3 regions of the Bradyrhizobium sp. 2TAF24 genome follow, and region 1 is predicted to be linked to each of the others. Evidence: predicted binding sites of a transcription regulator. Region 1 holds the regulator's gene; each other region holds the start of a gene.
The links. The regulator LexA, encoded in region 1, represses DNA repair genes until DNA is damaged. The targets are predictions, from matches to a motif close to TGTTCNNNNTGTGTTCNG.
Positions count from the first base shown of each region.

Region 2: a site for LexA is predicted at 7,362-7,379, ahead of AB4Z37_RS13040 (YifB family Mg chelatase-like AAA ATPase). Genes of this name have one in related genera too.
Region 3: a site for LexA is predicted at 2,574-2,591, ahead of AB4Z37_RS04395 (DNA recombination protein RmuC). Genes of this name have one in related genera too.

Region 1 covers NZ_JBFRFW010000016.1:82,952-93,280, forward strand. Annotated here, with positions in the region: gene AB4Z37_RS23765 (ComEC/Rec2 family competence protein) at 1-1,821, shown strand, start outside; gene AB4Z37_RS23770 (hypothetical protein) at 2,329-2,661, shown strand; gene AB4Z37_RS23775 (hypothetical protein) at 2,662-2,856, shown strand; gene lexA (transcriptional repressor LexA) at 2,864-3,565, opposite strand; gene AB4Z37_RS23785 (molybdopterin molybdotransferase MoeA) at 3,718-4,929, opposite strand; gene moaC (cyclic pyranopterin monophosphate synthase MoaC) at 5,058-5,555, opposite strand; gene trpC (indole-3-glycerol phosphate synthase TrpC) at 5,567-6,385, opposite strand; gene trpD (anthranilate phosphoribosyltransferase) at 6,394-7,407, opposite strand; gene AB4Z37_RS23805 (SurA N-terminal domain-containing protein) at 7,412-9,307, opposite strand; gene tpiA (triose-phosphate isomerase) at 9,637-10,329, shown strand, end outside.
Region 2 covers NZ_JBFRFW010000007.1:103,529-113,857, forward strand. Annotated here, with positions in the region: gene coaA (type I pantothenate kinase) at 1-184, shown strand, start outside; gene AB4Z37_RS13015 (GNAT family N-acetyltransferase) at 201-1,196, opposite strand; gene AB4Z37_RS13020 (ATP-binding protein) at 1,300-3,543, opposite strand; gene AB4Z37_RS13025 (hypothetical protein) at 3,758-4,225, opposite strand; gene AB4Z37_RS13030 (MvdC/MvdD family ATP grasp protein) at 4,323-5,333, opposite strand; gene AB4Z37_RS13035 (hypothetical protein) at 5,376-5,645, opposite strand; gene AB4Z37_RS13040 (YifB family Mg chelatase-like AAA ATPase) at 5,775-7,313, opposite strand; gene AB4Z37_RS13045 (hypothetical protein) at 7,652-8,881, shown strand; gene AB4Z37_RS13050 (hypothetical protein) at 8,872-9,333, shown strand; gene AB4Z37_RS13055 (DMT family transporter) at 9,390-9,707, opposite strand; gene AB4Z37_RS13060 (LysR family transcriptional regulator) at 9,990-10,329, shown strand, end outside.
Region 3 covers NZ_JBFRFW010000002.1:247,658-257,986, forward strand. Annotated here, with positions in the region: gene truA (tRNA pseudouridine(38-40) synthase TruA) at 1-416, opposite strand, end outside; gene AB4Z37_RS04380 (GNAT family N-acetyltransferase) at 416-919, opposite strand; gene fmt (methionyl-tRNA formyltransferase) at 916-1,848, opposite strand; gene def (peptide deformylase) at 1,928-2,449, opposite strand; gene AB4Z37_RS04395 (DNA recombination protein RmuC) at 2,623-3,831, shown strand; gene AB4Z37_RS04400 (RidA family protein) at 3,922-4,380, shown strand; gene AB4Z37_RS04405 (AmpG family muropeptide MFS transporter) at 4,443-5,801, shown strand; gene AB4Z37_RS04410 (hypothetical protein) at 5,989-6,336, opposite strand; gene recR (recombination mediator RecR) at 6,465-7,070, opposite strand; gene AB4Z37_RS04420 (YbaB/EbfC family nucleoid-associated protein) at 7,111-7,431, opposite strand; gene AB4Z37_RS04425 (DNA polymerase III subunit gamma/tau) at 7,501-9,363, opposite strand; RNA gene ffs (signal recognition particle sRNA small type) at 9,541-9,631, opposite strand; gene AB4Z37_RS04435 (HIT domain-containing protein) at 9,725-10,141, shown strand; gene nudC (NAD(+) diphosphatase) at 10,148-10,329, shown strand, end outside.

The DNA of each region.
Region 1 (10,329 bases):
CGCGAGCGCACCGATCGTTTCGTGCTGCGCGTGACCGAGATGGAGGTGCCGCGGCATGAGACGACGCTCTCTCGCGTCCGCCTCTCGGTGCGCAAGGGAGCGGGACCGGCCGTCGGCAGTTTCGTCGAACTCAAGGCGCGGCTGTCGCCGCCGATCGCGCCGCTGCGGCCCGGCTCCTACGATTTCGCGCGCGACCTGTTTTTCCAGGGGATCGGCGCCTCTGGATTCGTCATGGGGGCGATCAAGGTGACGCAGGCGCCGCCGCAAGGCGGCGGGCTGTGGCTACGCTATGCCGCGGCGCTGCAGGGCATGCGCGATGCGATCGATGCACGCATCGGCACCACACTGAGCGGCGACTCCCGGGCGATCGCCACTGCGCTGCTGACCGGGCGGCGTGATGCGATCACGACGCCGGTCAACGACGCGATGTTCATTTCCGGGCTCGGCCATGTGCTGTCGATCTCCGGCTACCATATGGCCGTGGTCGCCGGTGCGGTGTTCGGCATCGTGCGGGCGCTGCTGGCGCTGATCCCACAGCTTTCGGCGAGCCATCCGATCAAGAAATGGGCGGCCGGCGTCGCGCTCTTCGGAGCCGCGTTCTACCTCGTGCTGTCGGGTTCGGAGGTGGCGACGCAGCGATCCTTCCTGATGACGGCGGTGGTGCTGCTGGCGATCATGGTCGATCGTCGCGCCATCACCTTCCGCACGCTTGCGATCGCGGCGATGGTGGTGCTGGTCGTCGCACCCGAGGCGCTGGTGCATCCGAGCTTCCAGATGTCGTTCGCCGCGACGCTGGGGCTGGTGGCACTGGTCGCCCATGGCATGCCGCGGCTGTTTGCGACGGCCGACAACTCGCTTGTCGCGCGGGTGGCGCTGTGGGGCGGTCGCGAGCTGGTGGTGCTGCTGTTTGCCTCCTTCGTGGCAGGGCTCGCCACCACGCCCTATGCCGCATTCCATTTTCATCGCATCACGCCCTATGGCGTGCTCGCCAATCTCGCCGCGATGCCGGTGGTATCCGGGCTCGTCATGCCGGCCGGCCTGCTCGGGCTGGTGGCGATGCCGTTCGGGCTCGACGGCATCTTCTGGTCGCTGATGGATGTGGGGATCGCCTGGATGGTCCTCGTGGCGCAGTGGGTGACGGCGCTGCCCGGGGCGATCGGGCGCATGGCGGCGTTCGGCACCGGGCCGCTGCTGCTGGCGACAGCGGGGATGCTGGTGCTGGCGCTGTGCCGCACGGCGCTGCGCTGGAGCGGCGTGGCCGTCATGGTGGGGGCAACAGTCTGGGCGCTCGTGACGCCGCAGCCGGACGTGCTGGTGTCGTCGGACGGGCAGAATGTTGCCGTGCGGGGCAGAGACGGTCGGCTGCACCTGATGCGGCTCGGCAAGGACGCGTTCCTGCTCAAGGAGTGGCTCGCGGCGGACGCGGACGCCCGCCTCCCCACCGATCCGTCGCTCGGCGAGGGCGTCTCCTGCGACGTGACGGGGTGCATCACGGCCTTGCGTGACGGCGCCCTGGTGGCGCTGTCGATCCGGCCTGACGGCTGGGCGGACGATTGCGTCCGGGCCAGCCTGATGGTCTCGCGCGCCCGCCCGCCGCCGAGCTGTGCGGCACAGGTGATCGACCAGGCGCGGATCCGTCGCTTCGGAGCGCTGGCCCTGCGGCGGACCGACGTGGGCTTTGCTGCGGACGCCCAGAAGCCGACGGGGCGTGACCGCCCATGGTCGCCGGAAGTGGCTGGCGAGGACAATGCCGGCCCGATTGCGGCAGGACGGCCTGTCGATGCGACGCCGGTCGATGCCGATCGCCAGTCCGATGACTGATGGGCGTTAGTCACCGCGGTACAGGCTGATCAGCCTGCCGTGGGGTGCGCACGCGGCTCCGCGGCAGGTTTCAGTGCACCAGTCATGCGCGCATGGCTGGCGTTGACACAATTACAGGTGGAACACAGTATCTGGCGGGGTGTCGCTCAGTGGGGGGATTGAGTCGTGCCAGGACCGCTTCATCGCTTGGAATCGCCGACTCAAACGGTAGCTGACGCGCAGGCCCAACAAAGTTCCATGGAAATTTGGGGTAAGCCGGGATCGAATACGGCCCAAAGCAGCTTACCTGCGGTTAAGGCCTACAAGAGTAGCTTGCCAAGTGGGAAGCGGGGTGTTGAATTCGACACGCCGGTCAGTCCCACCCCCGGGTCTGGAACCCCATTTGAAGCGAGATGGTATCTTGGAACTTCGGGGGTGCTGCAACGAACAGACGCGAATGGCACGACATGTGCTGCAATCCCGCTGTCGAGGTTCGTGAATGGCCAACCGTGACTGGATTGGACTCAAATGATCAAGCCAATCGAGTGTCTCAGCGTCGAGGTCATCCCGCAGGCGATCATTTCGTTGCCGGTTGATCAAATTCTTTCAGGACGAGCCAAGATCACGCAAGGGGTCGATGATCTCGACCACTTTGAAGGAGCATCGTTCAGGCTGGACAACGGTATCGAAGTTGCGGTTCGCCATTATCGTGGCCATCCCAAGGATACCGCGACGATCTATATCGACAGCCGGCAGCGGGACGTGGAGCGCATCACGCATCTTGTTCGCCGGATTCTCAGAGATCTCCATGTCCCCCTCACGGCGCTTAGCTGGGAGCGTCAACAGAATCCAGAAATGTGATTGATCGGGAACTGGGCCGCTGACGTCGGCGGCCTGTGGCGGCCGGCGCTTGCGGTCGAGACCCTGAAGCCGAAAGGGCGGGATTGGCCGCCGTCGCTGGAGGTGCTCAGCGACAAGGATTTGATAGGCGGCGCCGGGCTTTGGTGGCCCGTCGATGCGACGCCGGTCGAGGCCGATCGCCAGTCTGATGACTGAGGTGGCCTCAGTAGCGACGGTACAAGCTGATCAGCTTGCCCTGGATGCGCACGCGGTTGGGCGGCAGGATCCGCACTTCATAGGCGGCGTTGGCCGGCTCCAGCGCGATCGAGGCGCCGCGACGGCGGAAGCGTTTCAGCGTCGCCTCTTCCTCGTCGATCAGGGCGACGACAATGTCGCCGGTGTCGGCGCTCTCGGTGCGCTGGATCAGCGCCATGTCGCCGTCGAGGATGCCGGCCTCGACCATCGAGTCGCCGCGTACTTCCAGCGCATAGTGTTCGCCGGAGCCCAGCATCTCGGGCGGCACGTTGATGGTGTGGCTGCGGGTCTGCAGTGCCTCGATCGGCGTGCCGGCGGCGATGCGGCCCATCACCGGGATTGCGACGGGACGGCCGCCTTCATCCTCGGAGGTGGTACGCACGACACGGCCAAGGTTGCCCTCGATCACGCTGGGGGTGAAGCCGCGGCGGGCGCCGCCGCCGCCGGAGGCGGCCTGCTCGGGCATCTTGATGACTTCGATGGCGCGCGCGCGATTCGGCAGGCGGCGGATGAAGCCGCGCTCCTCCAGGGCTGTGATCAGACGGTGGATGCCGGACTTGGAGCGCAGGTCGAGCGCATCCTTCATCTCGTCGAATGAGGGCGGCACGCCCGCTTCCTTCAGCCGCTCATTGATGAAGCGGAGAAGTTCGTACTGCTTGCGTGTGAGCATCTTAACCAATCCCCCAAATACGGTGCTGCGAACGCTGACCGTCAGACGTCTCGGGCGGTAAGGACTCGCTCGAAACAAATCATGAACGGACCCTATATGTTCGATATGTGTTCCGCAACCTCTTAATTTGACGTCAACAAAACACCGGCGGCCTACAGGGGAAGCTTAAGGATGACGCACGCCGAGCCCGCCGGGGCGGCTTGCGCGAACGGCGGGCGCACGATCAGGGCGCCGGCGGCCGCGAGGTGGCCGAGGAGCGAGCTGTCCTGCTGGCGCACCGCCGTGGCCACGGGAGGGCCATCGGCGCGCAGTTCGAGGCGGGCGCGCAGGTAATCCTGGCGCTGGTCGTTGGCCGGCAGGTCGGAACCGAGCACTGCCGGTTCCAGCGGCGTGTGCAACTCGCTGCGGCCGGCGAGGGCGCGCAGCAGCGGCACGACGAACAGGAAGCCGCAGACATAGGACGACACCGGGTTTCCCGGCAGGCCGAGCAGGCGCATGCCGCCGAGCCGGCCGTGCATCATCGGCTTGCCGGGGCGCAGCGCGATCTTCCAGAACGCGATGTCGACGCCTTCGGCGTCGAGCGCGCGCTTGACCACGTCATGGTCGCCGACCGAGGCGCCGCCGGTGGTGACGAGCACGTCGGCGCCGCTGTCACGGGCCTGCCGGATCGCTGCGCGGGTCGCCTCCATGGTGTCGCCGACGACGCCGAGGTCGAGGACGTCGGCGCCCTCGGCGCGGACCAGGGCGCGCAGCGCATAACCGTTGGAGTAGACGATCTGGCCGGGGCCGGGCTGGCCGCCGGGCATCACCAGTTCGTCGCCGGTCGCCACCAGCGCGACCTTCGGCCGGCGGCGCACCGGCAGCGCGGTGTGGTTCATGGAAGCCGCCAGCGACAGGGCGCGGTCGGTGAGGCGGGTCCCGGCGCGCAGCAGCACGTCGCCTTCGCGAAAGTCGACGCCGGCCGGGCGGATGTGGCGGCCGGCCACCGCAGCCTCCTGGACGGTGACGGTATCGCCGTCGCGTGCGGTGTCTTCCTGGATGACGATGGCGTCGGCCCCGTCAGGCACCACGCCGCCGGTGAAGATGCGCAGCGCCTCGCCCGGACCCAACTGACCTGCGAACGGCCGTCCGGCGGCGATCTCGCCCGTGACGGTCAGGCGCGCCGGCACGCTCGCGGCATCCGCCGCACGCACGGCGTAGCCGTCCATGGCCGACATCGCCGCCGGCGGCTGGGTGCGCAGCGCAACCACATCGCGCGCCAGCACGCGGTGATAGGCGTCGTCGAGCGTGACGGTTTCCTCGGGCAGCGGCTCGACACCGGACACCACCGCCGCGAGCGCGTCCGCAACCGGCATCAGCGCCATCGTTCAACTCCCTCGTGGGTGAGGCGACCACTGCCGCCGATCTGATCGGGCTGCGGGCGCGCCAGTTTCGGGTCCGGCGCGGATCAGGTCCGGTTGAACGGATCGTGGCCGAACTCGTCGTGACCAAACTAGTCTTGGCCAGATTTGTAATGCCCGGACTTGCCGCCTTGCTTTTCGATCAAGCGGATGGCGTCGATCCGCGCGCCCCGCTCGACCGCCTTGATCATGTCATAGATCGTCAGGCAGGCAACCGAAACCGCCGTCAGCGCTTCCATCTCGACGCCGGTCGGCCCCGTCACCTTGACGGTCGCAGTAACACGGCAGCCCGGCAGCGCGGCGTCCGGTTCGATGTCCACGGTGACCTTCGACAGCGCCAGCGGATGGCACAGCGGAATGAGCTCTGAAGTCCGCTTCGCCGCCATGATGCCGGCGATCCGCGCGGTGCCGAGCACGTCGCCCTTCTTCGCCTGGCCGGAGACCACGAGATCGAGTGTGTCCTTCGACATCACGACACAGCCTTCGGCGACCGCGAGGCGCTCGGTCGCCGGCTTGTCGGATACGTCGACCATGCGCGCCTCGCCCCTGGCGTCGATGTGCGTGAGGCCGGCCTTGGGCGCGTTGGTCATCGTTTCAACCGTCAGTGAGCGGCGGCGCGAGCTGCGGCATCACGCGCGAGCAGGGCGCGTGTCGCCGCGGTGACGTCCTGCTGGCGCATCAGGCTTTCGCCGACCAGGAAGGTCGACATGCCGACGCGGGCGAGGCGCGACAGGTCCGACGGCGTGAAGATGCCGCTCTCGCCGACGGCGATGCGGTCGTTCGGGATCAGCGGCGCGAGCGCCTCGCTGGTCGCCAGCGTCGTCTCGAAGGTGCGCAGGTTGCGGTTGTTGACGCCAAGCAGCGGCGAGCGCAGCTTGAGCGCACGGTCGAGTTCGGCACGGTCGTGGACTTCGAGCAGCACGTCCATGCCGAGCGCGAGCGCTGTGTCCTCGATGTCGCGCGCGGCCGCGTCGTCGAGCGCCGCCATGATGATCAGGATGCAGTCGGCACCATGGGCGCGCGCCTCGACCACCTGGTAGGTGTCGAACATGAAATCCTTGCGCAGCACCGGCAATTGCGTCGCGGCGCGCGCCGCCACCATGAAGTCGAGATGGCCCTGGAACGAGGGCGTGTCGGTGAGCACCGACAGGCAGGCGGCGCCGCCGGCCTCGTAGGCGCGGGCGAGCGCCGGCGGATCGAAGTCGGGGCGGATCAGGCCCTTGGAGGGCGAAGCCTTCTTGACCTCGGCGATCAGGGCATAGTCGCCGCGCGCGAGCTTGCGGCGGATCGCGTCAGCGAAGCCGCGTGGCGCAGGGGCGGCCTTGGCGGCTGCCTCCACCTCGGCGAGCGGCCGGGCGCGCTTGGCGGCGGCGATTTCCTCGCGCTTGTAGGTCTCGATCTTTGTCAGGATGTCGGACATCGGCGGCGTCACGCGTTGGAAACGGCGATGAGGTGCTCGAGCTTGCGCAGCGCCGCCCCGCTATCGAGCGACTGCTGCCCGAGCGTGACGCCTTCGGCCAGCGTGTTGGCGCGGCCGGCTACCATCAGCGTCGCCGCCGCATTGAGCAGCGCGACGTCGCGATACGCGCCGGGCTTGCCGTCGAGCACCGCCTGCAGGGCCTCGGCGTTGGCCTCGGCCTGGCCGCCCTTGAGCGCGCCAGGCTCGACGCGAGACAGCCCGACCTCTTCGGGGGTGATCTCGAAGGTGCGGATCTCGCCGCCTTCGAGCGCGGCGACGAAGGTCGGGCCGGTGAGGGTGATCTCGTCGAGGCCATCGGAGCCGTGCACCACCCAGGCGGCATCGGAGCCGAGGTTCTTGAGCACCTGCGCCAGCGGCTGCACCCACTGGCGGGAGAACACGCCGACCAGCTGGCGCTTGACGCCGGCCGGGTTCGACAGCGGTCCCAGCAGGTTGAAGATGGTGCGTGTGGCGAGCTCGGTGCGGGTCGGGTTGACGTTCTTGGTCGCCGGATGATGGGTCGGCGCGAACATGAAGCCGATGCCGGCCTCGGCGATGCAGCGGCCGACGTCATCAGGGGTGAGGTCGATGCGCACGCCGAGCGCGGCGAGGCAGTCGGCCGCGCCGGATTTCGACGACAGTGCCCGGTTGCCGTGCTTGGCGACAGGCGTGCCGGTGCCGGCGACGATGAAGGAAGCGCAGGTCGAGACGTTGACCGAGCCGGAGCCGTCGCCGCCGGTGCCGACCACGTCGACCGCATCCGGCGGCGCCTTCACCCGCAGCATCTTGGCGCGCATCGCCGACACCGCGCCGGTGATCTCCTCGACGGTTTCGCCGCGCACCCGCAGTGCCATCAGCAGGCCGCCCATCTGCGAGGGGGTGGCCTCACCCGACATCATGCGGTCGAAGGCGACGGCGGCTTCCTGCTGCGACAGCGTGGCGCCGGTCGCCACCTTGCCGATGATCGCTTTGAAATCGTCCATGGGATCAGTTGCTGTTGGCTGCGCCGGTCGCGACTGCGAGCGCGGTCTGATTGATGGTGACGCCCAGGTCGGTCTGGAGGCGAGCGATGTATTGACCGATCTGCTCGTCGGCGAGCGTCTGCCGCAGGCCGTCCTTCATCTTCTTGAGGTCATCGGCCGCGAGGTCGAGGGTCGGCACGCCGATCGCGGTGACGCGATACACGATGATTTCCGTCGACGAGGCGCCCGGCGACTGCCCATAGCCGTCCTTGGCCGTGCGGAAGGCGGCCTCGGCCAGCGTGGCCGGCACGCCCTCGCTGCGAGCATCGCGCTTCAGCGGTGCCGACGTTTCCACCTTGACGCCGGAGGCCGTGGCCTGATCGGCAAGGGTCGCGCCGCCCTCGAGCTTGGCGACCATGTCCTTGGCCTTGTCGCGCAGGCGGCTCGCGATCTGGTCGTCCTTCCAGCGGGTCTCGACCTCAGCCTTGACCTCGTCCAGCGTCCGGTCGCGCGACGGCGTGACGTCCAGCACGTCGTACCAGAGGTAGCCGCCATTGTACTGCTGCGGATCGTTCTCGACATTGACGTTGCTGGCGAAGGCGGCGCTCACGAGGTCGAAGCCCTGGGGCAGGCCCTGGACCTGCTGGCCGTTCGGCGTGCGACCGGAGCGGTCGACGGCGTCGATGGTGATCGCCTTCAGCCCGGCCTTCTGCGCCGCCTCGACCACGCCAGCGCCGCCGCCGCGCTCGTCTTCCATCTTGTTGTAGAGATTGCTGATCGCAGCCTTGGCCTGATCGAGCGCGAGGTCGCGCTTGAGCTTGGGGGCGACCAGCTCGTAGCTCGGTGTGGTGCCGGGCTCGACCTTGCTCACCTTCACGAGGGCGACGCCGAAGCGGCCCTGCACCGGCTGGCTGACTTCGTCGGCCTTGAGCGCGAACGCGGCATCGGCGATCGCAGCGTCGATGATGGCCGACTTCGCCACGAGGCCGAGATCGACGTCGGCGGCGCTGAGCTTGCGCTCCCTGGCGAGGTCGTCGAACGACAGGCCGCCGGCAATGCGCTCGCGCGCCGCCTTGGCTTCGTCCGCGTTCGGGAACACGATCTGCGACACCTGCCGCTTCTCCGGGGTCGACAGGCTGTCGAGCCGCTCCGAATAGGCTTTCCTCGCGTCCTCGTCGGACACCGCCGTCCACTTGGCGAGCTCATCCGGCGTTGCGATCACGACGGCGATCTTGCGGTATTCGGGCGCACGGAACGCGGCTTTGTGTTCCTCGAAATAGCTCGCCAGCGCCTCGGGCGAGGGCGCCTCGATGGCGCCGACCTGTGCCGCGGAAAGGCGCAGGAAGTCGACCGTGCGCTGTTCGTTCTGATAGCGGTTCAGCACGTCGAGCTGGGTCTTGGCCGGCTCGAGGTCGGCGTTGTAGGTCGCGGCGATCTGCCGGCGCAGCGACACCTTGCGCTGCTCGGCGATGTAGCGCTGCTCGGAATAGCCGAACTGGCGGATGATCTGGGCGAATCGGGCCGGGTCGAAGCTGCCGGTGGCGCCCTTGAAGTTGGGGTCGTTGTGGATGCTGCGGATGATCTCGGCGTCGGACTGGCCAAGGCCCATGCGCCGGGCGCCCTCGTCGAGGGCAGTCTCCGCGATGGTCTGCTGCAGCAGCTGGCGGTCGAGGCCGAAGGCGCGAGCCTGCTCCGAGGTCAGCGGACGGCCGAACTGGCGGCTGATCTGTTGCAGCTTGTCGTTATAGAGCTGGCGGAACTGCTCGGTCGAGATTTCGACGCCGCCGATCGTTGCGAGTTTGGACTGCCCGAAGCCGCGGAAGATGTCGGCAATGCCCCAGATACCGAAACTGATGATCAGCACACCCATGACCGTGGCCATGATGGTCTTGCCGAGCCAATTGGATGAGGCTTTTCGCATTCCTCGAAGCATCGCAACCGTCTTGTCTGGAGAACAGGGAACCGGGGCGCCTTATACGCGCCAGCACGTTGTTTTGCATCATAAAGACGGCCTTTACCCCCCGCAACCTCATGACGTCTCCCGCGTTGGCTCGCGCGCCACGCCGGATGTCTCTTTCCGGGAAGCGCGGGCTTGAAAAGCGGTACTGAAATCATGGATTTGCCCGTGTCGTTCGGCGGCGCTCGCCGGCTTCGGGTCGGGCGGAATCCGGTCGTGGACGGTGGCTGCGCCACTCTGGCGCGGTGGGGATGGGTCTGCTAGCTGACAGCCGGAACACATCAGGAGCCGCCATGACCGCCACGCTGCGTCCGCTGATCGCGGGAAACTGGAAGATGAACGGGCTGAAGGCGTCGGCCGTGGAATTGGCGGCGATTGCACAGGGCGCAGACGATCTCGGCCGCAAGGTCGACCTGATGATCTGCCCGCCGGCAACCCTGCTGTCGCGGGCGGCTGGCGTGGTGGCGGGATCGAAGGCGACCCTCGGCGGCCAGGACTGCCATGCCGCGGCCTCCGGCGCCCACACCGGTGACGTCTCGGCCGAGATGCTGGCGGATGCCGGCGCTACGGCGGTGATCGTCGGCCACTCCGAGCGCCGCACCGATCATGGCGAGAGCGATGCGGTGGTTCAGGCCAAGGCGCAGGCCGCCTGGCGGGCCGGTCTGGTCGCGATTGTCTGCGTCGGTGAGACACGGGAGCAGCGCGACGCCGGCGAGGCGCTCGCGGTGGTCGGCGCCCAGCTTGCCGGATCGGTGCCGGACGGTGCCACGGCGGGGAACCTGGTGATCGCCTACGAGCCGGTCTGGGCGATCGGGACAGGGCTGACCCCGACAGTGAAAGATGTCGAGGAAGTTCATGGCTTTATCCGTAAAAAGCTCAACGAGCGCCTGAGCAAGGAGGGGGCGGGCGTCCGCATCCTCTATGGCGGCTCGGTGAAACCATCGAACGCCGCCGAGCTGATGGCGGTCGAGAATGTCAATGGCGCC
Region 2 (10,329 bases), on a different contig from region 1:
GTATTTCCATCGCTATGCGCTGCTGTCGGACGCCGAGGCGATCGCTACCGCGACCGCGATCTGGGAGCGCACCAACCTCGCCAATCTGGAAGACAACATTCTGCCGACCCGGCCACGCGCCACCCTGATCCTCAAGAAGGGCGGTGAGCACGTCATCGAGACGGTGTCGCTGCGCCGGCTGTAACGCCGGCGTTATCGGCTCAGGCCGCGTGGCGGCTGGCGTCGGCGCCGAAGTGATCAATGTAACGCGAGCTGATCGACGACACCGGCAGCACGATCAGCACGTCGGTGGTGCCGAACTGGTGGTCGATCACCGCGCCGTCGCCGATGAAGGCGCCGAGCCGCAGATAACCCTTGATCAGTGGCGGCAGCTCGTGCAGCGCGGCCTTCGGGTTGATCGCCTCCTTCGCCATCCGGTTCATCTCGACCCGGCGCGAAGGATGGGCTGCGGCACGCCAGGCGTCCGGCGCGCGCGAATAGTGATGCAGGAACGACAGCGGCAGCGCGAGGCGGTCGGGGTCGGTGCCCTCGAAGGAGGCGCAGCCGATCATCACGTCGCAGCCATGCTGGCGGACATAGCTCCAGATGCCGTGCCAGAGCAATTCCACCGTGCGCTTGTTGCGGTAGGGCGGCAGTACGCAGGAGCGGCCGAGCTCGAGGAATTTCAGGTCCTGATGGCGCTCGACGAGGCCGGAGATGTTGAACTCATTGTCGGTGTAGAAGCCGCCGTGACGGCTCGCGACATCCTGCCTCAACAGGCGGTAGGTGCCGACCACAGGCTGCTTGCCGCTCAGCGAGGGCTTGGCGGCATGGTCGATCACCAGCAGGTGGTCGCAGAACGCGTCGAACGCATCCTTGTCGCGCTGTGCCAGCATGGTTGCAGCATCGGCGATGGCGGTGCCGTTCTTGTAGAACACCTTGTAGCGCAGCTTCTGGGCGCGCTTGACGTCCTTCTTGGTGTGCGCGAGGCGCACTTCAAGCGGCCCGAGGCGGCCGAGCGGAGCGATCGCAGTCGGCTTGAAGCGGATCGCCGCCTCGGTGACGAAAGCCGGCACCAGCAGACTGGCCATTGCCTTGGCGTTCGCCATCATATTGGCGGTCATCGGGGTTTTCTGCGACGCCAGCCGAAGCGCTTTCTTCGGCGTGAGGCGGGAGTGCGCGATGGCATCGCCCTTTGCGGGCTTCATCGGGGTCATGGACGTCCTCGTGGATCGCATCGAATCGACGCGGCCACGATCCATTAATCACGTGCCTTCGACGGATTTATGACAGGCGCAGGGCTATCCCGGCGTTTTGGAATCAGCCGACGAGATGGGGCATCGCGGCGAGGCCCGCGAGGACCTCGTCGAGCTTGTCGCGATCGAGCGGCTTCACCAGGAAGCCGTCCATGCCGGCGCTGAAGCAGGCGTAGCGGTCCTCGACCAGGGCGTTGGCAGTCAAGGCCACGATCGGTGCGCGCCGCAGTTGCTGCGCGGCTTCGCGGGCCCGGATGCGCCGGGTCGCCTCGATGCCGTCCATGACCGGCATCTGCACGTCCATCAGCACGAGGTCGTAAGGCGTGCCGGCGGTCGTCGCCGCGAGCCAGGATTCCACCGCCTGAGCGCCGTTGACGGTCACCACCGGGCGGTGGCCGAGGCGGCTGAGCAGCGAGCGCATCAGCAGCGCATTGATCTCGTTGTCCTCCGCGACCAGGATCGAGAGCCCGGCGGACGGCGGCGGCGCGGCCGCGTCGGGCGCGGCCTGGCCATCGTCATGGCCGAGCCGCGGCGCGTCGCTGGCGAGGGGCGTGGTCAGGCGCGCGGCGAGCGATGCCGCGCGCAGCGGCTTGACCAGATAACCGGTGAAGTTCGGCGTGTGCGCGGGATCGAGCTCGCGCCGCGCCGCCGGTGTTACCATGATGATGCGATGGGTGGCATGAAAGCGCGCCGCTTCCCCCAGGCGAGCGAGCTCGGCAGCATCGAGGTCGTGGCTGGCGATCAGGGCGTGCCAGGGCCGCTCGGGCAGCAGCGCGCCGGCGACCACCGCGTCGGTCAGCGTGCAGGTCTGCGCGCCCCAGCGTTCCAGCCGCCGCGCCACCAGTGCGGTCTCGATCGCCTGCGGCGCCACCAGCATCACCGCCTTGCCCTGCAGGTCGGGCGCGGTGAAGGCCGGGCCGATATCGGCGGCCGAGGTTGCCGCCAGCAGCGGCACCGCCACCTCGAAGGTCGAGCCATGGCCGGGGGCGCTCTCCAGCGTAATGCGGCCGCCCATGCGCTTGATGATGCGCTCGGAGATGCTGAGCCCGAGACCGGTGCCGCCAAAGTCGCGGGCGATGCGGTCGTCGGCCTGCTCGAACTCGCGGAAGATGCGCTCCCGCGCCTCCGGCGCGATGCCGATGCCGGTATCGCGCACCAGGAAACTGATCTCGTTCGGCCAAATGCCGGGCTCGACGATCAGCGCGACGCCGCCGGTGGTGGTGAACTTGATGGCGTTGCCAGCGAGGTTGAGCAGCACCTGGCGCAGCCGTGCCGCGTCGCCGATCACCTCGGCCGGCAGGCGCTCGTCGACATAGGCGGCGATTTCCAGCTTGCGGGCCTGCGCGCGCGGCGCCAGCAGCTCGGCGATCTCCTCGATCAGCGCGGTCAGCGCGAACGGGCGGTGCTCGAGGTCGATCTTGCCGGCCTCGATCTTGGAGAAGTCGAGCAATTCGTCGATCAGCAGCAGCAGCGCCTCGCCGGACGTCTTCACCGCGCGGGCGTAGGTGGTCTGCTCGGCGTTGAGCGCGGTGTCGAGCAACAGCCCGCCCATGCCGATGATGCCGTTCAGCGGCGTGCGGATCTCGTGCGAGGCCATCGCCAGGAAGCGCGACTTGGCGCGGTTGGCGGCGTTGGCATGGTCGCGGGCGTCGCCGAGTGCCCGCTCGGTCTCAGTGCGGTCGGTGACGTCGCGGCCGACGCTCTGCATCTCCGCGGGGCGGCCGGCATCGATGCGCACGAGGCTCTCGCGCCAGGCCACCCAGCGCGGCCCGAGCGCGCTTGCGATCTTCTGGTCGTGCACGCGGGTGCCGTCCGGCTCGACCGCGGCGTCGCCCTGCTCGATCACCGGCAGTGCGAACACCGAGCCGATCAGCTCGCTGCGCGGCTTCTGCGCCAGCAGGCAGAATGCGTCATTGGCGAAAGTGATGCGCTCGCTGGCGTCGCGCAGCACGATCAGGTCGCTCTGGGACTCGAACAGGCTGCGGGCGCGCTCCTCGGCTTCCTTCAGTTCCCAGTTGCGGTCGACCAGGGCTTCGTTGCGCTGGGCGATCTTCTGCATCTGCTTGCGCAGCATGCGCATGCGGAAACTCAAGGTCGCGAGCGCAAGACAGGCGAGGGCAAACAGGAAGCTGGCGCCGACTGCGAAGGCGTGCGGATCGTAGGTGTCGGACCGGCTGCCGGCGATGAAGCCATAGGCGCCACCGAAGGTGGCGGAGAAGATCATCATGGAGCGCACGGCGAAGGCGATCCACGGATGGCGGCGCGCAAACCGCCGCAGCCGCAGCTTGATCCGAAGTCCCCGCGTCATGGCCGTGATCCCGTCATTGCCGCGGCCTGTGCGTTCGGCGACCGGGGCGCACCGCAGGCGGTGCAGAACCGATGATGCCGTCGCCGTCAGCCGCTCCCGCTGGTCCGATGCAATCCCCGCGCAAGACCTTGCCGCGGGGAGGTTGCGAACTGTTTGAGGGCTCCGCGCCATCCCCGGCGGGTTGGCGTCAGGGTAAATAAAGCGTTAACGCGCCCTACAGCGCGTGGACGAAGGGCTGGCGCCGCCCGCCATGGGCGCCGACCACGAGGGCGGCGGCGTCCCGCACGGTGAAGGTCCGCGACCGGACATAAATGCGATAGTCCGCCTCGCCATCATGGCTGAGGTAGATCACCGTCGGGGCCCTGGCCTGGCTCTCGTCGATGCCGATGAGCTCCGCGGGGCCGCGGCCAGCGCAGCCGTCGAGCTCCGCCGTCTGCGCGTCATCGACCACGGTGAAGTCGGCGCTCTCCGGGCTGTCGACGATTCGGACGCGCACGGTGGCGTCGGTCGGGCGCGCGGTGAAGCTGACGCGATGCCGGGCCAGCCAGGCGAATTCGGCGAGCTGGACGGACGATCCCGCGGTTGCGATGCAGGGATGGACACGCGGGGCGATCTGGTCGCTGGCGAAGATGCCGACCACGACCAGCGGCACGACCGAGGCGAGGAACTTGTAACGCGACATGACTGGAACTCGGCACGCGACGGAACACGGAACAGGCCGAACGGCGTCGGCTTATGGTTCCTGAAGGGTAAAGAAAATTCGTTACCGGAGCGTTTGCTCAGGTCGCATCATGCGGGATTTCGCACGTTGCAGGGGCCGCGATCAGTGCGCGTGCGATGGCACGGCTGATCTTCTGCTCCGTCGCAATCTCGACAAAGAGATACTGGCCACCTGGATTGACCTCGAAGAACCAGTATTTCCCTTCGGCATCCCTGCGAAGATCGTAAGCGCCATAGCGCAGGCCGAGTTCCTTCTGCATGCGCTGGATCGCGCCCGCCACCTCGTCCGGAAGGGTGTGAGCATGAACGTCGATGGCGGGATCAAGCCGCCAGTCGAGCTGCGCACCGGGATGGCGTGCCCGGATCTCGGCCGCGAAAATCTCATCCTCGACAATCGTCGCCCGAATGTCGGCGCCGCCGTCGATCCGCCGCTGAATGATGCAGGGGGAGAAGCGCAGCAGCGCCAGATTGCCTCTTGCTTCCTCGTCGAGAGGGCGTGTCTCGACGATCATCGACGCCGGCGTGGTGAGACCCTTGTAGATGAATTCGCCGTCGTGACGGGACAGCAGCGCCCTGACATCGTCCGGTGAGCTGGAGATGACCGTGGACGGGTGGCGCAGGCCGCAGCGCCGGGCATTCGCCAGTTGAACCGGCTTGCGGCGAGCGGCCAGTTCCGCCGCCAGCGGATTGATGACGCGCGCGCCGAGGGCGTAAATCCAGCCTTCGAACAGCGCCGCACAATCGTCACGGCACAGTCGGCGGTGCTTGTCGTCGGTGATCGCTTCGGAAACGGCAAATGGGCGCGTCCGCCGCCACCACACCCCGCTGATCGCAGCATCCGTGACCACGCCTTCGGCGGTGATGACGTCGAAGCGAGGGGCGTCGCCCTCGTCCGCGGTCAAGGAGATCGACCACAGATTCGGAAAATCCGCGGTATTGAGAATGATGACCGAGCCGCCGCATTGCCGAATTTCCCACGCGACCGTCAGCGCATGGAGATCCTCAGGGGGAGCGATGATAATGGCTGGCAATGGCTGTTGACCATCAACGACGAGATGGATGCGCACCATTCATGCCGGTCGGCATATGGCGTGTACGCCGCCGTCGGCGTGCTACTGGTCGCTGTGGTCTTCGTCAGGCTCGTTATAGGTCTTTTCATCGGAATCGATGAATGGACCTTCCGGCGGCGTGCCGGTCGATTTTGTCACCTGCTTCTTCGTCCAGGTCAGCGATGCGCTGATGTCGGACACGTCAATTCCGCGCGCGGTGAAGAAGGCGAGGTCACGTTGATGCGTGCTTTCGAGATCCGCGTCCGCCGCCGTGACCCCGGATGCACGCGATTCCTGCGCCAGGATGAAAGGAAGCATCGCAATTCCCTCCAAAATAAATATCAAGCAATGCGTCAAGAATTCACGGTTTTGGCGGCGGAGGCAAGCCCAAACTGACGCGCCTCGGGGCCAATCGCCGGGGTCGGGCTGGATCGTTTGGCCGCATCGGCTGCGTCGGTGCTGTTACGCCGCGTTGCGCACGCCGTCGGCAAGCGCGCGGTAGGACAGTGCTTCGGCCAGATGCAGCCGGCCGACATGCTCGGTGTTGTCGAGGTCGGCCAGCGTGCGCGCCACCCGCAGCACGCGGTGATAGCCGCGTGCGGACAGGCGCAGGCTCTCGGCGGCATCGCGCAGCAGCGTCAGCCCGGCGGCATCCGGGCGGGCGATCTCTTCCAGCACCGCGGCAGGGGCTTCGGCATTGGTGCGGATGTGCGGAAGGCCGAGGGCGGCATAGCGCGCCGCCTGCCGCGCCCGGGCCGCGGCGACGCGCGCGGCAACCTCCGCGGATCCTTCCGCCGGCGGCGGCAGGATCAGGTCGGCGGCGGTGACCGCCGGCACCTCGATGCGCAGGTCGATGCGGTCGAGCAGCGGACCCGAAATGCGGCTCTGGTAGTCGGCGGTGCAGCGTTCGATGCGGCCGCGCTTGCAGACATGGTCGGGCTCGAACGCCTGGCCGCAGCGGCACGGGTTCATCGCTGCCACCAGCATGAAGCGCGCCGGATAGGTGACGCGATGGTTGGCGCGCGACACCGACACCTCGCCGTTCTCCAGCGGCTGGCGCAGCGAATCCAGCACCCGCGGATCGAACTCCGGCAGCTCGTCGAGGAACAGCACGCCGTTGTGGGCGAGCGATACCTCGCCGGGCCGCGCGCGCGTGCCACCGCCGGTCAGCGCCGCCATGCTGGCGGAGTGGTGCGGCGCGCGGAACGGCCGCCGTGACGTCAGCGCGCCGTCCTTGATCTCGCCGGCCACCGAGGCGATCATCGAGACGTCGAGCAGCTCCTGCGGCGACAGCGGCGGCAGGATCGACGGCAGTCGCGCCGCCAGCATCGATTTGCCGGCGCCCGCGCTTCCGGTCATCAGGAGATGATGGCCGCCAGCCGCGGCGATCTCGAGCGCGCGCTTGGCGCTTTCCTGGCCCTTGATGTCGCGCAGGTCCAAAAGGCTCGCGGTCTCCGCGCGGATCTTCGGCTGCGGCGGCGACAGCACCTGGCTGCCCTTGAAATGGTTGGCGAGCTGGATCAGCGAGCTGGCGGCGATGATCGGCAGATCGGCGCTCGCCCAGGCCGCTTCCGGTCCGCAGGCCGCGGGGCAGATCAGGCCTTCGTCACGCATGTGTGCCCCCATCGCCGCCGGCAGCACGCCGGCGACCGCGGCGATCGAGCCGTCGAGGCCGAGCTCGCCGAGCACGGTGAAACCACTCAGCGCGTCGGAGGGGATAGCGCCGATCGCGGCCATCAGGCCGAGCGCGATCGGCAGGTCGTAATGGCTGCCCTCCTTCGGCAGGTCCGCGGGGGCGAGATTGACGGTGATGCGCCGCGCCGGCAGCGCGAGGCCCGAGGCGATCAGCGCCGAACGCACCCGTTCGCGCGCTTCGGATACGGCCTTGTCAGGCAAACCGACGATCGCAAAAACCGGCAGCCCTGGCGCCACCTGGACCTGCACATCCACGGCGCGGGCCGTGATGCCTTCGAACGCCACCGTGGACACGTGCTGGACCATGCCGCCCCTCTGTCAGCCGCAAGGCTAGCCGACGGGGATGACAGGCGCAAGAACATTTAGGGAACATGAATGTGGTGGCCGCGCAGCTGATTGGCCTTGCCCCGGAGTGGCCTGCCCCGGCTGCCAGCAGGCTTCGCGTCGCGGGTTGTCGTTGCTTCAATTGTCTGGTGCTGCAGGGGCCTGTCATTGGAGGTGGCGGATGTCCGGAGGATTCTGACATCGGCTTCATTGCGATATCGATACTTCATCTCTGCTTCGCCAAGGATTGGCCGAGGATTTGCCATGGATGCACAGCGACAATGTGCACTGTCCATTTTCAGCCTTGTCGATTTGACGACATGTTTTTTCGTGTGCTGATAGCCCTGATTGCAATCGCGGCCGTGTTGGGCCTCGTGCCGGCGAAGGCGAGCGGTATCGACTGTGGCCGTCAACCGACGCTGACGTGTCTTGCCCCACATATCCTCGCGCTCGCGCAAACCCTCCTGAAGGACAAGTATCGCGCGCAGCACGTTCGGTTTGCGCAGAACGAACTGGTGTCCGCAAATCCCGAAGTCGCCTTGCGGTTCTACCTGTGGGACGATCCCGATCCCGCCGAGTGGTGGGACATCGACTGGATTGCCCGGGCTGGCCGCTTCGATCGCGCCCTGGCACTCGCCGAGAAGAAGCCCGATACGCCAGACGTGTCCGACCGAATTCGCCGGGTCGGCGGACTCGTCGCCATTGCTCACCGTCTTGCCGAAGCGGGGCAGACGCGCCGTGCGGCAGAGCTGCTGGATAAGGTTGAACCGGAACTGATTCCGGAGGTGATGGGCGAGCATCCCATCGACATCGCGGCCGCCGAAATTTGGGTTGCATCGGGCCAGACGGGGCGGGCGAAACGGTTGTTCGGACGCACGACGTTCTCGGATTTGGCTGTGGAGTCCTCTCTTGCGCTGGCAAACAAGCATCCGACGCTCGCTCCGGTGCTGCGAGGCGAGGCAAAGAAGGCTGCGGCACGCGCCAACAGCTCTGAAGCCTGGCTTCGCGTCATGAAAGACATGGTCGAGCGCAATGACATCGAAGGCGCTATCGAGGCCGCCCGCCGTGGGGCCGCGGCCGAGCAACGCTATCCGGCGCGAGCAGCCGCCGAGCGTGCCCGGCTGCTGCTTCGGCTGTCGCGCCGCGAGGAAGCCGGCAAGGAGATTGATCCCTGGCGCACATGGGCGGCTCGGCCGCGCTGGTCGGATGATCTGCCCCTGGTGACGGGCGTCCTTGCCCAATTGGGGCGTGACAACGATATCGAGGCCGCCACGGAGATGGTAACCGGTTATTTCGCCCGCAGTGGTGCCTTCAACAAGGCGGCGGACCATCTCTTCCGCTCGGCCGGCCGCTGCGCGCTGAACGTCTTGAAGTCCAGGCGATTGCCATTGCCCTGTTCACACCGACCGACAATCCAAAGCTGCGGTGGGAACACGACGGTGCGATCCAAAACATTGCCCTATCGCGGGCAACCCGCGGTGACGTCGATGGTGCGCTCACACTGGCCACGAGCGTTCGCGACGATGCGAAGCGACGGGAGATGCTGCTGACGGTCGTCGACGCCGCCATTCGAGCCGGGCATGGCAGCAACAGCGTGTCGGTGCTTCAGCGGCTCAGGACAGAGGCGCGCGACGGCAGGGATGCCGACCAGCTCCTGAAAATCGCCGATGACTTCTTTCGCGTTGATCAGGCGGAAAGTGCGAAGGAGGCATTGGTCGAGGCGTTGGCGGTGCGGCCCAAGCAGGGCGGCGTCAAGAACCGTTTTGCATGGGATCTGGCGGCGAGGCTTGCCTTCCAGCTGGACGGCGATGTTGTCGCCGTTCGCCGGATGCTGGCGCCTGCGACGGACCAGGACGCTTCCGAGATATCCGTGGCCATCATCGGGGTCATCGCGCGCGATCACCCTGGCGAAGCGGTCAGCCTTGCATCCGAGATCGCGGATCCCTCGCGGCGGCTCGGCGTGCTCGAGTCGATTGCGAACAGGCTTGCAGGCTACGACTGACGCAGCGTGAAGGCGCTGACCGTTCGCGGCATTCGCATGAGCCGCGAATGGGCCCGTCATGTGCTCGTCAACTTGAGACCGACGATGCCGCTCAGGGTGACGGCGATCCAGAACAGGCGGACGAAGGTCGCCGGTTCGCGAAAGATCAAGATGCCCACGACGATCGATCCGATCGCGCCAATGCCCGTCCAGACCGCATAGGCGGTGCCGAGCGGCAGCACCAGCAGCGCCTTGCCGAGGGCGTAGATGAAGGCGGCGAGCAGGACAAATGACAGGACGGACCAGGCGAGGCGGCTATAGCCCTCGGCCATCTTCACACTGATCGCCCAGGCCACGTCGAGAAGGCCGGACAGGATGAGAAGCGCCCATGCCATTCCCGGCCCCATAGATATCCCCATTCCGTCCTCGCCTCGTCCTGCAATGCCTTGCGAACACGGACTGCGTTCGCTCGGGCGGGAAGATAGGAATGCCGTGCGCGCGATGCGCGTTGTGCTTTGGCAAGCCGGTATTTCCACCCGGCAACCGCGCCCCTGTCCGCCGGACATCGACACGAAATGCGAAAATGCATGGACGCGTCGGCACTGTGGGACGTTTCGCTTTCTGTTCGGCAATCTATGATGCTTGAAAAGCGATGCAGTGTGCGAGGTGGCAAGCGCGTGAGTGACTGGAACGAGTTCAGGATTGTGCTGGCGATCGGGCGCGCCGGATCGCTGGCGGGAGCGGCAAAGGATCTCGGCCACGATCATTCGACGATCTTTCGCTGGCTGAATGCGCTGGAGAAGCGCAGGGGCGTCCAACTGTTCGACCGCACGACGCACCCCTATGTCCCGACCGAAGCCGGTCTGCAGATGGTGTTGGCCGCCGAGCGGCTGGAAGCGGAGATTCTCGCGGTCGATCGCGCCATCACGGGCCAGGACGCGCGGTTGTCAGGCAAGCTCAGGATCACATCGTCAGAGACGCTGGCCTACCGCATCCTCAACGAGGTGCTGGCGGGCT
Region 3 (10,329 bases), on a different contig from region 1:
GCGGTGTCGAGCGGCTTCGGTACCCGCCAGGCAAAGCCGAAGTCGAGCGCGAGATCAGCCCGCCGGTTGATGATGCGATAGAGGTAATGGCGCTTGATCGCCGAGAACCGCGCCTCGAAATCATCCGCCACGCGCTCGGCCGCCAGCACGCCGACCGGCTTCGGCCGCAGGTGGGCGTTGAGGCCGTCGCGCACCACGTCGGTACGGAAGTCGCGCGACAGATCGACATGGGCAACCTGCCCCCTGGCATGCACGCCAGCGTCGGTGCGGCCGGCGCCATGCACCCGCACCTCCTCGCCGCTCAGCGCCTTCACTGCGGCCTCCAGCACCCCCTGCACCGAGGGATGGTCGTCCTGCACCTGCCAACCGCGGAACGGCCGGCCGTCATATTCGACGGTGAGCTTGTAGCGCGGCATCAGGCGGCCCCCAGCCTCTCGAACGCTGCAGCATAGGCGATGCGTCCCCGGTCGGGCGCGCCCGACGCCAGTGCCAGCGCCTGGAAATAAGGCCCGGCATAGTCGCAGGCGAATCCCGCAGCCGACGCCGCGGAATAGCCGAAGCGGCCATAATAGGCGGGATCGCCGAGCACGAACGCAATGGTCTCCCCGCGCGACTGCAGCCGCTGATGCCCGTCCTCGATCAGCGCCTGGGCAATGCCCTTGCACCGATACGCGGCATCGACCGCGATCGGCGCGAGGCTTGCGCCGGCGATGCGCTGGCCGTCGTGAAGGATCCACAGCCGCGAGAAGGCCACATGCCCCACCAGCACGCCGTCCTGCTCGGCAACCAGCGACAGCTGCAGGTCGCCGTCGTCCCGCAGCCGGTCGACCAGATCCGCCTCCGCCGGCGCGCCGAACGCATCGCGCAGAATGCGCTGGATCACGACGCGGTCCGAGGCGGTTTCAGGCCGGATGTTCATGGCAGTTTCAGCCCGGGCCGCACCGGCGTGCCGCGCAGGAAGACGTCCGCCTTCATCGGCTGCTTGCCGGCGCGCTGCAGGTCCAGGATCCGGATCGCGCCATCGCCGCAGGCGATCGTCAACTGATCGTCCAGCACCGTCCCTGCCACGCCGGAGCCGGCGGCCGGCGCGCAGCGCAGCACCTTGACGCGCACCACTTCGCCCTCGAGCGGCATCTCGCACCAGGCGCCGGGAAACGGCGACAGGCCGTGGCAGTGCCGCAGCACTTCGTGCGCCGGGCGGCGCCAATCGATCCGCGCCTCGGCTTTGTCGATCTTGGCGGCGTAGGTGACACCCTCGCTCTTCTGCGGCGTCACCTGCAGCGTGCCGCGCGCGAGCGCGCCCATCGCCCGGCCCATCAGGTCGGCGCCGATTCGCGCCAGCTGGTCGTGCAGGTCGGTGGCGGTCATCGCATCGGTGACGGCGACGCGTTCGGCCATGGCGACGTCACCGGTATCGAGGCCGACGTCCATCTTCATCACCATGACGCCGCTCTCGCTATCCCCGGCCATGATCGCGCGGTTGATCGGCGCGGCGCCGCGCCAGCGCGGCAACAGCGAGGCGTGCAGGTTGAAGCAGCCGAGCGGCACCGCCTCCAGGATCGCCTGTGGCAGGATCAGCCCATAGGCCAACACCACCGCGGCGTCGGCGCCGAAAGCACTGAACGCCGCCTGGGCGTCCTCGGTCTTCAACGTCTTCGGCGTCAGCACGGCAAGACCGAGCCGCCGCGCTTCGCGCTCGACCGGTGTCACCTGCTCCTTCATGCCGCGGCCAGCCGGCTTCGGCGCCCGGGTGTAGACGGCAACGATGTCGTGGCCTTGCGCCACCAGTTCCAGCAGCGTCGGCACCGCGAAATCGGGCGTGCCCATGAAAATCAGGCGCAGGGACATGGTGGGGCCTTGCTAGGTTCGCACGCGGACAAGGGGAAAGCGCCGGCCAGCCCGAGACGGCGGACCATGCGGGGCGGCCTCAGCCAATCGCCCGCTGCTTCGCCGCCTTGGTGAACTTCTTCATCACGCGGTCGCGCTTGAGCTTCGACAGATAGTCGACGAACAGCACGCCGTTGAGATGGTCGATCTCGTGCTGGATGCAGGTGGCGAACAGGCCGGTCGCCTCTTCATCATGCACCTTGCCGTCGAGATCCAGGTAACGGATGCGCACCGTGGCGGGCCGCTCGACCTCTTCGTAGTATTCGGGAATCGACAGGCAGCCTTCCTCGTAGACCGAGAGTTCCTCGGACACCGAGAGGATCTCCGGGTTGATGAAGACCCGCGGCTGTTTCTGCTCGTCGTCCTTCTTCGACAGATCCATGGTGATCAGCCGCACGGGCTCGGCGATCTGGATCGCCGCCAGCCCGATACCGGGGGCGTCGTACATGGTCTCGAGCATGTCGTCCGCGAGCTTGCGCACCTGCGGCGTGACTTTTTCGATCGGCTTCGACACCAGGCGAAGCTGCTTGTCGGGAAGAATGATGATTTCACGAATGGCCATGGCGCGCGATGTAATCCGGGCTCCCGCCGCGGTCAATTGCGGGGCCGCAAAAGCAGCCCCGGCGGAGCGCACTCGATATTTACCATTGATTAACCATGAATTTTAACCGGTCCTTCATCAAAAATGTTCCCTCTTCGTTCGCATTCAAGGCCGAATCGAGCTAGAAAAGCCGTATGAACGAGATCCTGTTTGTCATCGACGGCACGCCGGTCCGCGCCGGCCTCGCCCTCCTGGTGTTCGGCATGCTGGTTGTGGCCATGCTGCTGGTCATCGCCATCGTGATCGCGCGTGGCAGCGGGCGCAGCCAGGCAACGGCCATGGCCCAGGCGATTCGCGCCGACGAACTGGAGGAGCGCGTGGCACAACTGCTGCGCGTCCAGACCGAGGCCCACGGGCGGATCGATGCCATGGGGCAATCCCTCGCCGGCCGGCAGGCCGAAATGGCGCGGGCGGTCAGCGAGCGGCTGGATGCAGTCGGCCATCGCGTCGGCCAGTCCATGGAACAGACCACGCGCCACACCGCGGAAAGCCTGCGCGTGCTGCACGAGCGCCTCGGCATCATCGACAGCGCCCACAAGAACCTGACCGAGCTGACCACCCAGGTGACGACGCTGCGCGACGTGCTCGCCAACAAGCAGGCCCGCGGCGCCTTCGGCCAGGCGCGCATGGAAGCCATCGTGCAGGACGGCCTGCCGAAGGGTGCCTACGAGTTCCAGCACACGCTCTCCACCGGCAAGCGGCCGGACTGCGTCGTCTACCTGCCCGACCAGCGCCCGCTGTGCATCGACGCCAAGTTCCCGCTGGAATCGGTGACCGCGCTACGCGAGGCCCGCAGCGAGGAGGAAAAGAAGCAGGCGGCGCAGCGCCTGCGCCAGGATGTGATGAAGCATGTCGGCGATATCGCCGACAAATATCTCATCGCCGGCGAGACCCAGGATACCGCGCTGATGTTCGTGCCGTCGGAGTCGGTTTATGCCGAGATCCACGACGGTTTTGACGACATCGTGCAGAAGGCCTATCGCGCCCGCGTCGTGCTGGTGTCGCCGTCGCTGCTGATGCTGGCGATCCAGGTGATGCAGCAGATCCTCAAGGACGCGCGGATGCGCGACGCCGCCGACCAGATCCGCACCGAAGTCATGAACATGATGAGCGATGTCGAGCGCCTGCGGGACCGCGTCAGCAGGCTGGGCGCCCATTTCGACCAGGTCAGCGAGGACGTCCGCCAGGTCCTGATCTCGGTCAACAAGATCGGCAAGCGCGCCGCCAAGATCGAGGAGCTCGACTTCTCCTCTCCCACCGAGAACGACGCACCGGCATCCAAGGCCGCGCCGGAGCTGTTCGCTGTGCCGCCTCCCTCCCGCAAGGTGCGCGCCGGCGAATGACCACGCGCCATACGGTCCCTTGACGGGGCCGCATAGGACGCGTGTCCTTGGCGACCAATGCCATCCGCCGCTGCCCCTCCCGGAGTTCGCATGACGCCCTATGACCGCCTCGCCGCACTCGGACTGACCCTGCCCAAGGCCGCGCCGGCCGCCGCCAACTACCTGCCGTTCCTGCGCCATGGCAACGACCTCTACATCGCGGGCCAAGGCCCATTCGACGCCGCCGGACACCTGCATACCGGCAAGGTCGGGCGCGACCTGACCGTCGAGCAGGCCTACGAGCATGCGCGGCTCACCGGCCTCAACGTGCTGGCGCAGGTCCACGCCGCGACCGGCGATCTCGGCCGCGTCGTGCAGGTGGTCAAGGTGCTCGGCATGGTCAACGCCACCGAGGATTTCAGGGATCACCCCGGGGTGGTCAACGGCTGTTCCGACCTGTTCGTCGCGGTGTTCGGTGACGCCGGCCGGCACCCCCGCTCCGCCGTCGGCATGAGCTCGCTGCCGATGGGCCTGAGCGTCGAAGTCGAGGCGATCTTCGCGATCCGCTAGGCCGCCGGCGGCCGGTTCGCCGCATTGGCCCTCGCCCGCCAAATCAGATAGGGGGAAGGACGATGACCGCCGCCCCCGAGGACACTGTGAAGCCGCCCGCCGCGCGCGCATCATGGCGCGAGACGCTCGCGGTCTATCTGCAACCGCGCGTGCTGGTGGTGCTGTTCCTCGGCTTCTCGTCAGGCCTGCCCCTGGCGCTATCCGCGTCTACCCTGCAGATCTGGATGCGCGAGGCCGGCATCGACCTCGGCGCCATCGGCCTGCTGACGCTGGTCGGCACGCCCTACACGCTGAAGTTCATCTGGGCGCCGCTGGTCGACGCACTGCGGGTTCCGGTGCTGGGCAACCTGCTGGGCCGTCGCCGCGGCTGGCTGGTGCTGTCGCAATTGCTGCTGATCGTCGCGATCCTGCTGCTCGCGCTCGCCGACCCCGGCCGTTCGCCGTTCTACGCGGCAGTCGCCGCCCTGCTGGTCGCCACCGCCTCCGCGACGCAGGACATCGTCGTCGACGCTTTCCGCGTCGAGAGCCTGCCGGAAAGCGAGCAGGCGGCCGGCATGGCGGCCTATGTCGCGGCCTATCGCATCGGCATGCTGGTGTCGACGGCCGGCGTGCTGTTCCTGGTGAGCGGCCTGCAGGGCATCGGCCTCGACGCCAATCCGGCCTGGAAATGGGGCTATGTCATCATGGCCGCCACGGTGCTGATCGGCACGGTGACGGCACTGCTCGCGACCGAACCCGAGCAGTCCGCGCGCTCGGAGGCGGCACTCGGCCACGGCAGCGGCCTGATGCGGGTGCTCGTCGCGGCCCGCGGCGCGTTCGGTGAATTTCTCGGCCGCAAGGACGCGATCGCCGTTCTCGCTTTTGTCGTGCTGTTCAAGTTCACCGACGCGTTCTCCGGCGCCATGACGGCGCCGTTCGTGATCGACCTCGGCTTCAGCAAGGCCGACTATGCCGCGATCGTCAAAGGCGTCGGCCTCGCCGCCACGCTGATCGGCGGCTTCGCCGGAGGCTTCGTCGCCCGCGCCTACTCGCTGCCGGTCAGCCTGTGGATCGGCGGTGCGGTACAGGCGATCGCCAACCTGTCGTTCTCATGGCTCGCAGCGGTCGGCGTCAATCACTACGCACTGGCGCTGGCAATCACTGCCGAGAACTTCACCAGCGCCATCGGCACTGTGATCTTCGTCGCCTACCTCTCGGCGCTGTGCAAGAGCCCGCTGCATACCGCCACGCAGTACGCGCTGCTGACGGCGCTGGCTGCGATCGGGCGCACCTACCTGTCCGCCGGCGCGGGCTACGTCGCCAAGGCGACGGGCTGGCCGCTGTTCTTCGTAATCTGCGTGCTGGTGGCCATCCCGAGCCTTGTGCTGCTGACATGGCTGCAGCGGCGCGGGCATTTCGAAACGCTCGGGCGACGCGCATAAAGAGATTTCCATCAATGCGATCCGCCCCCCTGAGGTGCGCGCGAAGTGAGCCTCGAAGGGCGACGGCCCGAGCGGCAGCTTCGTGGACCGCTCATCCTTCGAGGCGCGCAAGGGCGCGCACCTCAGGATGACGGATGAAGGCTCAATGCCGGATGAAAGCTCATGACGCGAGGAACTTTCGCCGCCGTCAATGGCTGGTGACCAGGCTCCACTTCGACACGATGGCGTCGCTCATCTGGCCGGCAAGCTCGGCGCACGACACTTCATCGGCCTTGATCGACACCTGCTTGCCGATGAAAGCCTTCAGACGGCTCGCCTCGGCGTCGTTGCTGGTCACGATCTGGAACGTCTCCGGCCCGGTCTCGAGATTGCACAGGCCGTTCGGCCCCGGCAGCCGGCGCGGCTCGGTCACGAGTTGGAAGGTGTTGACCCGCTTGCCCTTGGCATCGCGGTTGCGCATCGCCCGCAGCTCGCCCGACAGCACGCCGCCCGACTTGAGCGCCTGCTGCGCGGATACCTCCACCGACATGCCCATCAGCGCGAGGACAAACACGACGGAAGCGAGGACGGCGTTCGTCAGTTTCAGCAGCATGGCAACCAGGTCTCGTTTCCGTTCGGTGGTGACGGGATGAAGAATGACGGCGCGATGGCGCGCGGAGGACTTCAGAACAAGGTCCGCTGCCGCATCGCCGCCGACAGGGTTCCTTCGTCGAGATAGTCGAGCTCGCCACCGACTGGCACGCCATGCGCAAGCCGCGTGATCCGCACCTCGGCCTCCTGCATCAGATCGGTGATGTAGTGCGCGGTTGTCTGGCCATCCACGGTGGCGTTGAGGGCGAGCACGATTTCAGTCACCTGCTTGTCGTGAGCGCGCCCGACCAGCGCGTCGATGGTCAGATCCTGCGGGCCGACCCCGTCCAGCGGCGACAGCGTGCCGCCGAGCACGTGATAGCGGCCCTGCGTGGCATGAGCACGTTCCAGCGCCCACAGATCGGCAACGTCGGCGACCACGACGATGATCGACGAATCCCGCCGCGGATCGGTGCAGACCGAACATGGATTTTGTGTGTCGATGTTGCCGCAGGTCTTGCAGACCTGAATGCGGTCCATCGCCACCTGCAGCGCCGACGTCAGCGGCGCCATCAGCGCTTCACGCTTCTTGATCAGGTGCAGCGCCGCGCGGCGCGCCGACCGCGGGCCGAGGCCCGGCAATCGCGCCAGCAGCTGAATCAGACGTTCGATCTCGGGACCGGCAACCGCACTCGGCATAACAGGCTCTTCAGAGGTCAGACACGGATCGAACGAGCGCTCAGGTCAGCCCCAGGCCCGGCGGCAGCGGCAGCCCGCCGGTCAGCGCCTTCATCTTTTCCTGCACCGCCGCCTCCGCCTTGCGGCGCGCATCGTTGAGGGCGGCGACAATGAGATCCTCGATCATCTCGCGATCTTCGGGCTTGATCAGCGACGGATCGATCTTGATCGCCTTGACCTCCATCTTTGCGGTCATGCGGGCTGCGACGAGGCCGCCGCCGGCAATGCCTTCGACCTCGGTCTGCTCGAGCTCGTCCTGCATCGCCTTCATCTTCGATTGCAGCTGCGCGGCCTGCTTCATCATGCCGAGAAAGTCAGCCATGGGATCCTCTTCGTGACTGGTGCGGGACGACTGATCCCGCGACGTGATCAAAGATCTGAAAAACGAACGTTAGTCGTCGTCATCCTCGCCGTCGAACGGCTCGGTCGCGTCCTCGGCACCGGCGCTCGGCTGCGGCGCAGGCGCGTGACGCACCTCGATAATTTTCGTGCCGGGAAACCGGCTCAGCACCGCCTGCACACGGGGATCGGCCTCGGCCGCACGCTCGCGCTCGCTTCGGATCATCTCGCGCTGGGTGCGCAGCGTCGGCTCGCCCTCGGCGTTCGAGACGATGACCACCCAGCGCCGCTCGGTCCACGCTTCCAGCTTGCGCTGCAGCTCGTTGGGCAGGCCGCGCGGCGCGTTCGGCTCGAGCGCGATCTCCAGCCGGCCGTCGTCGAGACGGACGAAGCGCACATCGCGCTCCAGCGTCTTCTGCAGCAGGATGTCGCGTTTGCCGACGTAATTCACGACCTCCGGAAAACTGCGCAAGCTGACCACGGGCGGCGCCTGTACGTTCGGCACCGGCGGCGTCACCAGTTGCGGGCGCGGCGTGCCGTCGCCGCTGGCGCGCGCCATCGCGACACCGCCCTGAGGGGCAGGTGTCGCCGCGCGCAGCACAGCAGCTGGCGTCATGCCGATCTGCGCGCTCGCGCCGCCACCCGACGGGCTCGCTGCGCCACGCGCGCCACCACCCGAGGCGACCGGCGAACCGCCGCCGTTCTGCTCGATCATCCGGATCGCTTCGTCCGGCGTCGGCAGGTCGGCGACATAGGCGATGCGCACCAGCACCATTTCCGCGGCGGCCTGCGGCCGCGTCGCGGCCTGCACCTCGGCAATGCCCTTGAGCAGCATCTGCCACATCCGCGACAGTACCCGCATCGACAATTTGGCGGCAAACTCGCGGCCGCGCGTACGCTCGGTTTCGCCGAGCGCGAGGTTGTCGGCGGTGGCCGGCACCACCTTGATGCGGGTGATGAAGTTGACGAACTCGGCAAGGTCGCTCAACACCACCACCGGGTCGGCGCCGGTGTCGTACTGATCACGGAATTCCTTGAAGGCGCTGGCGATGTCGCCGCGCGCCAGCGCCTCGAACAGGTCGATCACGCGGGTGCGGTCGGCGAGGCCGAGCATCTGGCGCACGTCCTCGGCGCGCACCACGCCGGCGGCATGGGCGATGGCCTGGTCGAGCAGCGACAGCGAATCACGCACCGAGCCCTCCGCGGCGCGGGCAATCGCCGCCAGCGCCTCCGGCTCGATCTGCACCTCCTCCTTCGCGGCAATGTTGCCGAGATGGGTCATCAGCACATCGGCATCGACCCGCCTCAGGTCGAAGCGCTGGCAGCGCGACAGCACGGTGACCGGAACCTTGCGGATTTCCGTGGTCGCGAACACGAACTTGGCGTGCTCCGGCGGCTCCTCCAGCGTCTTGAGGAAGGCGTTGAACGCCTTCTCCGACAGCATGTGGACTTCGTCGATGATGTAGACCTTGTAGCGGGCGCTGGACGGCGCATAGCGCACGCCGTCGGTGATCTGGCGCACATCGTCGATGCCGGTGTGCGATGCGGCGTCCATCTCCAGCACGTCGATGTGACGGCTTTCCATGATCGCCTGGCAATGCACGCCCGGCGTCGGCATGTGGATGGTCGGCCCGGTGACCGAGCCGTCCGCCAGCGTGTAGTTGAGCGCGCGCGCCAGGATGCGAGCGGTGGTGGTCTTGCCGACCCCGCGGACGCCGGTCAGAATCCAGGCCTGCGGGATGCGCCCGGCTTCGAACGCGTTCGAGACCGTCCGCACCATGGCCTCCTGGCCGATCAGGTCGGTGAAGGTGGTCGGCCGGTACTTGCGGGCGAGAACGCGGTAGCCGCGCGGGGCCACGGAGCTGGAACCGGCCTGATCGTTCGTGTCGGCTCCGGAGGGTCCAGCATCAGCCATCGAACGATCCGCGTAAAAGTGGTCTCTGAGTGATCCGAGCCCCCGCTTGTCCAGGGATCGCGACGATCGGCGGTTACCGCGAGCGGCGCCACGCGTCGCGGGCCTTGGGGGGCATTTCGGACCAGACGGGCGGGCCTTTGGCCGAAAAACCGCTACGGCGGGGGTTTATCAAAGGTGGGAGACTGACGAGCGACCCGATCCGGTTCTCGTTAGGGCTGCTTCCTTCCGGACCTGACCCGGTTGGCGAGTGGCTCGTCCACCGCCAATCTCCCACCCCTATTTGGCGCCAAAGCGGGCGGAAAGCAAGCGCGGTGCAACAACTTCTGCTAGGGTCCGCGGCAGGATCTCGATTGGAAATCGCATGCCTGCCGCCTGGTCGCTCCACCCCCAGCTCGAAAAAGACACCATCAACGTCGGCGACCTGCCGCTCAGCCGGGTGCTGGTGATCCAGGACGCCAACTATCCCTGGTTGTTGCTGGTGCCACGCCGTCCGGACGTGGTCGAGATCATCGATCTCGACGAGGTGGAGCAGGCACAATTGATGACAGAGGTGACCCGCGTCGCCCGCGTGTTGAAAGACGTCACCAAATGCGACAAGTTGAACATCGCGGCGCTGGGCAATGTGGTGCCGCAGCTTCATGTCCACATCATCGCGCGACGGAGCACTGATGCGGCCTGGCCCAGGCCGGTCTGGGGCGCGACCCAGCCCCTCAAGCATGACCCGCAGGAGGTTGCGGACTTCATCAGTGCGCTTCGACGCAAAATCTGGCTCGGCTGACCGTCAATGACAATCACGAACGCGACATTCCCGGTGGGCGCACCGGGATTCTCCACGCATCCGATCGATCGTGCGGCCCACCTGCGCGAGGACGTCGACAAGCTGCTCGCCCTCGAAGATCACAGCCACGCCCGTGCCTATGTGGTGCACCGTGATTCGCTGTTGATTCGTCGCAATGGCGGCTCACC